Linked DNA regions of Nitratifractor salsuginis DSM 16511. The protein of the gene in region 1 interacts with the protein of each later gene in a pairwise test. Links are inferred from orthologs where the notes say so. Each region holds a gene or a part of one and is shown on either strand. Other genes may lie near its edges. The genes, in order: acpP and NITSA_RS07695.

What was found.
Region 2: the proteins of acpP (region 1) and NITSA_RS07695 interact in binary tests that used the Escherichia coli proteins (3 or more experiments, as listed by UniProt). The link is inferred for Nitratifractor salsuginis DSM 16511 from one-to-one orthologs.

The regions. Positions count from the first base shown.
Region 1 is NC_014935.1:530,465-533,492, reverse strand. The notes cover bases 328-3,028. They hold acpP (acyl carrier protein), read right to left. Parts: upstream 1,945-3,028; coding sequence 1,711-1,944; downstream 328-1,710. Other genes in these bases: NITSA_RS02660 (hypothetical protein), read right to left, coding at 2,897-3,028; NITSA_RS02665 (sulfite exporter TauE/SafE family protein), read right to left, coding at 2,098-2,895; NITSA_RS02675 (beta-ketoacyl-ACP synthase II), read right to left, coding at 411-1,628; accA (acetyl-CoA carboxylase carboxyl transferase subunit alpha), read right to left, coding at 328-400. Outside these bases: more of accA, read right to left, coding at 1-327. UniProt on the Escherichia coli protein: Carrier of the growing fatty acid chain in fatty acid biosynthesis.
Region 2 is NC_014935.1:1,521,909-1,525,219, reverse strand. Bases 186-3,169 are described here. They hold NITSA_RS07695 (YbgC/FadM family acyl-CoA thioesterase), read right to left. Parts: upstream 1,875-3,169; coding sequence 1,497-1,874; downstream 186-1,496. Other genes in these bases: NITSA_RS07680 (PAS domain-containing protein), read right to left, coding at 2,992-3,169; NITSA_RS07685 (hypothetical protein), read right to left, coding at 2,574-2,963; NITSA_RS07690 (SixA phosphatase family protein), read right to left, coding at 1,982-2,512; NITSA_RS07700 (ComF family protein), read left to right, coding at 922-1,500; NITSA_RS07705 (NifU family protein), read right to left, coding at 567-854. Outside these bases: more of NITSA_RS07715, read left to right, coding at 1-185; more of NITSA_RS07680, read right to left, coding at 3,170-3,311.

The DNA.
Region 1 (3,028 bases):
GGGCTTTGCGATACCCCTCGGGATGGGGCATTCCGAAGTTTCGGCGGAGTTTATGCTTGGTCCCCCGTCCCTTCTGCTCACCGATGAGAACGGTCTTCTGCCCGCCGATCCAGCCCAGATAGCAGAGGATTGCCGGATCGTCCCGATACATCCGGTCTCCGTGGATCTCCTGGGCATTTTCCATAATCCGGCGCACATAGTCCAATGCATAGGGACGGTCGGGATGGCGGGCCAATTGGAGTTTCTGATAATCACTCAAAGAGCCGAAGGTCTTTTTGACCTCCTTCCCCAACTCTTTTTCGAGGATCTCAACCGCATCCTGATCCCCGCGGGCCTTGGCCGACTCGATATCCTTTTGGATCGCTTCGATCGGTTTTTCGAAATCGAGATAGGTGGCCATCGGAGACGCCTCAGACCCGCTTGAAAATGACGACACCGTTGGTGCCGCCGAAACCGAAGGAGTTGCTCATCACCACATCGAGCTGCGCTTCTCTCGCTTCGTTGGGGACATAATCCAGATCGCAGTTCTCGTCGGGGGTGGTGTAGTTGATGGTGGGCGGGATGATGCCCCGATCCATCGCCATCAGGGAGATCACCGCCTCGATCGAGCCAGCCGCTCCCAGACAGTGACCGATCTGCCCCTTGGTGGAGCTGACCGGCGGGCAATTCTCTTTGCCGCCGAAAAGCTCTTTGAGCGCAGCGGTCTCGTTCTTGTCGTTGATGGGCGTGGAAGTACCGTGGGCATTGACGTAATCGACCTTGGGCCGGCCGGCCATCTCATAGGCTGCCTTCATCGCCCGCAGCGGCCCGTCCATCGTGGGCGTGGTGATGTGGTTGGCATCGCCGCTCTCGCCGAAGCCGATCAATTCACCGTAAATCTTGGCTCCACGAGCCTTGGCCGCCTCATACTCTTCGAGGACCAGGGCTCCGGCCCCCTCACCCATAATAAAGCCGTCACGCTCCGCGTCGAAGGGACGGGAAGCGTGTTTCGGATCATCGTTGCGAGTCGAGAGGGCTTTCATCGCCGCGAATCCGCCGACGCCGATCCCGGTAATGGCCGCTTCGCCTCCGACAACCAGCATCCGGTCCGCTCCGCCGATCATAATGGTCTTGGCCGCTTCGTCGATGGCATGGGTTCCGGCGGCACAAGCGGTAACGGAACCGAGGTTGGGGCCTTTGAGAGTGTGGGCAATGGAGACGAAACCTCCCAGCATATTGGCCAAAGCCGAAGGGATGAAGAAGGGAGAGATCCGACGGGGACCGCGCTCGTGAAGGATGACAGAGTTCTTTTCAATCGTAGGCAAGCCGCCGATCCCAGAGGCACAGCTCACGCCGAAGCGCTCCCGCTCTACCGAATCGTCGATCCCGGCATCGGCGATGGCCTCCGCCGCCGCCTTGAGGCCGAGCTGGATAAAGCGGTCGGCTTTTTTGACCTCTTTGGGGTCCATCACGGTTTTGGGGTCGAAATTCTTCACTTCGGCGGCAATCTTGACACTGAAGGCTTCAGGGTCAAAAAGGGTGATCCTATCGACCCCGCACTCTCCGCGGACGATCGCTTCAAAGGCACTCTCTTTATCGTGCCCGACACTATTGATCATTCCCAGACCCGTCACAACCACTCTTCTCACATCGGCTCCTCAATAAACGTAGTAGATACGAAACATCCTCGGATGCTTCGTATCTAACACGTCTGCCCTGCCGGGCAGTCGCTTAGGCTTTGTGCTCTTCGATGAACTTGATAGCGTCGGCGACGGTTGCGATCTTTTCAGCCTCTTCATCGGGGATTTCGATATCGAATTTCTCCTCCAGGGCCATAACCAGTTCGACAACATCGAGGCTGTCCGCTCCCAGATCTTCAACGAACTTGGAATCTTCCTTCACCTCATCAGGGCTGACGTTGAGCTGCTCGACGACGACCTCTTTTACTTCATCCAGAATTGCCATTTATTGCTCCTCATAATTTAAATGATGCTCACAAGTATAGCAAAAGTAGTTGAAGATTTCGGAGGATTGCTCTATTGGTATATTCGTGTATTGGTTATTGGGAAAGAGTCGAGAGTCTCTTTCAATCGATCAAAATTTCTCCATTTTCTATTCTCAATGACTCATTGCTCCGTTAATAGTTTCCAAGGGTTTTGGCTTAAAGTCGGGAAGCTCCGTTTTCCCCTTGGGCATCGACTCTTCCGATTCACAGCAGTTGAGCAGCGATTTATCGGGATGGCGGATGAAATCATAGCCCCGATAGACGGTATAGAGCCCGTAGAGCACCACCACCAGCGCCGCCAGGTTGATCATCACTTTGCGCAGATCGCTTTTGGCGAAGAGCCCCGTAAAAAGCCCCAGGCCCAGGAGTGCCGGTACGGTAGAGAGCCCGAAGATCAGCATCACGAAAGCCCCCCAGAGTGGACTGCCGGTGCTGGCCGCTTCCACGGCGAAAAAATAGACCAACCCGCAAGGCAGCAGGCCATTGAGCAAGCCAAGCAGATAGAAACTGTAGAGGGATTTATCCCGCAAAATATAGCGAAAGGCCCGCTGATACCATCCGCTGCGGGAAAAGGTATGCTCGATCCGGGTCAGGAACTCCACCTTGCCGATAAGGGAGAGCCCCGCCAGGATCATAAAGACCCCGGCGACAATGGTCAGCACACCGTTGGCGTAGCCGTTGAATTTTGCCACCCCACCGATGGCTCCGAAGATCGCTCCCAGGGTCACATAGGTGGTGATCCGGCCGAAGGAGTAGAGCAGATGGGCGATGATCTCGTGGGTCTTTCCCCAGCTCTTGTCGATCTTGGCGGAGCTGTAGGCGATGACGATACCGCCGCACATCCCCAGGCAGTGGCCGAAGCTCCCCAGAAAGGCTGCCGTGACGATGGCCAGGATATCGATCCCCCCCACCTCAGACTCCCAAAAGTTTTTTACGGATTTTGGGGTTGGTCAGGTTTTCACCCCGGAGCATCCGCAGCTGCATTTCGTGAAAATCGATGCAATCGGGGCATTTGTGCTCCCGCGCCCCAAAGCCGTAGTGCAT
Region 2 (3,311 bases), 990 kb from region 1 along the record:
CGGGTTCGGATGAAGAGTTTTCGTCTTCTCGACGGAAAGGGCAGAGTGGTTCCTTCCAAGATCCTCACATCACGGAACGATCCCCATCACAAACTCTCCCCTTATGAGTTTGCTTTGATCCCATTGCGCCGCCTTGCGCCTCATACGCGATACACTGCGGTATTTACCGGGACGGCTGACAATAAAAGGATCGAGAAACGGTGGCAATTCACGACAGGGGGCTAAGGGGTTTTTGTGAAAAAGATTGAAGAGTACGGAACCCCTTTTCAGCGCGAAGTCTGGGAAGCTTTACGTTGGATTCCCCAAGGTTTTGTGACGACCTACGGAGCGATCGCGCAGTACCTGGGCCGGCCTCGGGCCGTGCGGGCTGTGGGAACGGCCGTGGGCCGCAATCCCTACGCCCCCGAGGTCCCCTGCCATCGTGTCGTCCGTGCCGACGGGAAGGTCGGGAATTACAGCGGCGGAGAAGGAGTTGCGACCAAGATTGCTCTTTTGGAAAAGGAGGGAGTGGAGATCAGAGAGGGGCGCGTCGTGGATTTCGCGAAACGTCTCTACCGTTTCGACGATCAGCAGGTGACGAGGTCGGAGGGGAGCTGATCCCTCTGGTCGGGGAAGATACTCTCCACGTTGAGCTCGGGGTGGATCAGCTCTCTGAGTTTTTTCTGGATCACCATTTTGGTAGTCATAACGCTCATAGAACAGCCGTTGCAGGTGCCGCCGAGCTCCACATAGGCCGTTCCGTTCTTGACTCCCAGGAATCCCATGGTTCCCTCATGGGATTTGACATACTCTTCGATGGAGGGAAGGTAGTTCTTGATAGCGACACAGAGGTCTTCATCGCTGAAAGGCATCATCGGAGAATCTCCTATATCTGATAAATTTTGTCAGAATATAGCCAAAGATGTTTAAAGGAAGCTAAAAGTGCGTTGTCTCAGTTGTCGAGGTTGGAGTCGTGATGTGATCTGCCCTGTCTGTCGGGAAACGCTGCTGGCCCCGAAGGTCTCCACACGCAGGATCGGCAGTATGGATGTGGTGAGTTTTTTCCGTTATCAGAATATCGATCAGCTGCTTCTGAGTAAGCACAAAGCCCTGGGATATCGGATCTATCGCTTCTTCGGCCGGAGGTATCTACGCCCATTCCTCCAGGCTTTTGCCGAGGGGTTGGAGGCGCCAGCCCATCTCCTCCCCGTGGACGATCTGCCTCAGGGGGGATACTCCCATACAGCGGCTATGGCTCATACCGTCGCCGTAGAGAAGATCCGTCCGCTCTATGGAGCACTTCGTGCCCAAAACCGGGTCCGCTACGCCGGGAAGAGCCTACGCTTCCGGCTGGAGAACCCAAGGGATTTTCACTATTCGGGCCCCAAAGGGGTCGATGTGATCCTCCTCGACGATATCATCACCACCGGCTCGACCCTTTCCGAAGCGAAGCAGGTTCTTACAGCCGGCGGGGTCAATGTACTTTTCGCACTAACGATCGCTGATGCAAGGGAGAACTAGCTGCCTAATGACGCTATAACCTCTTTGAGTTGTTCTGGAATGCGTCGTGGTCGGCCCATTACCACATAGACAAGCAGTACCTTCATCGAGAATATCCTCTCCTCTCCCCGAAAGATCTGCTGTTCAAGTAGGATACTGCTGTGTCGCTCCTCCAAAAGATCGGTACGCACCTCCAATAGATCCCCGAGCTTCGCCATCCCGACAAAGTCCGCTTCGACTCTCCGCACCACAAAACCGATCTCCTCTTCGCCATAGGGCATTATCCCCCGCTGAAAGAAGATTTCGCTTCGGGCACGTTCGCAGTATTTCAGATAGTTAGCGTGATAGACAATGCCGCCGGCGTCCGTATCCTCATAATAGATCCGTATTTTCACTATCTAGCCCCCGTATATTGGGCATTTTAAAGGCTCCCATCTTCGAGTGTGCCCAAAACTGTGCCCATTTTTTTCTATTTTCTTAAGCCGTATCTCGTCATAAAAAATTAATCTTTGCTTATGTTGTCACGTGGAAGGGTTGTCCTGATCTGCTTAGGCATGTAATATCTAAATTGTTTGGGATAGATGAAAAAGTCCACATTTCCACATTGCTCAGAAATGTTGTTCCAGGATTGTATATTCAGATGGAGTTTTAAGACACCGAGGGTCGGAAATTTTCCAATATTATCTTTGACTAAAAAATTAGCCAACTCAGTCAAAGCAGGATTGTGCCCGACTATAAAAATTTTATTATAGTTGTCTTCTTGAAGTGTCAATGTATTCAAAAGTGTTTCAGGGCGTGTGTTATATAGTTCATTCATATAATGAACTTTTCCCGAATAACCGATTTTATCGGCAAGATAATCAGCTGTTATTTGAGCCCTGAGCGCTGGGCTGGAGAGAATCAGATCCGGTTTGATATTTTGTAGCGACATATATGAGCCGATCGTTTTGAGGTCTTTAAAACCTCTTTTTTTCAAGCCTCTCTCAAAGTCACTTAGCTTTCCATCGCTCCAGTCCGATTTTGCATGACGTATTAAATATAAAGTTTTTATATCACATCCCTTGCTTCATTTGATTCTAAACAACTGAGATTGTTTAAAGTTCTTTCATGGCCTGTGACATATTTTTGACCGCTTTTTCCATAATCATTTTGGCAAGAGCAACATTGCCGTCATCTCTAAAAATAGCAAATGTGGTTAGTTTGGAAAAGTTATCTCCAGAAGTATCCCCCGAAGAGTTTACCAAAAAGACATGACCGTCCTCTGTCCTCGCTTCAACCAAAGAAGCCTCGGCAAAACCGACGTCTAATGAGGATTCTGAAATCATTCTAAAGGCATCGTTGAAAATACTTGCGGAATATGCGATATCAACATTCGTATTTTCCTCATCCATGTACAAAGTTTCCCCTGAGAAATTAAGTACGGCTGAACCAAGATATCCGTTTACGGAACGGAGTCGTTTCATTGCTTGATCGAATTCAATCATTTCTTATCCTTTTATTTAAATTTATGCATTAACTATTTTGGATTTTATCCATCACTTCATTAAATGTATCAAATGAAGCACCTTGTTCTTCCAAAAATTCTTCGAGAAGTTTGGCAGAGGCTTCCATACCTCCTTCCTTTTCCGCCTCTAAAAGCTTTTTATAGAGTGGTTCAATTACTGTTCTGGCATTTGGGGATACTGCCTTTCTTGTAGAAACATAATTCCTGAAAGATCCATCAGGATTGGTGGCTACTCTCACATGTGCATAGACCCAGTAGTAAGCCCCATCTTTGGAGAGATTTTTTACGAAGGCTTTAACGTCTTTCCCTGCCTTGATTTGGTCCCAAA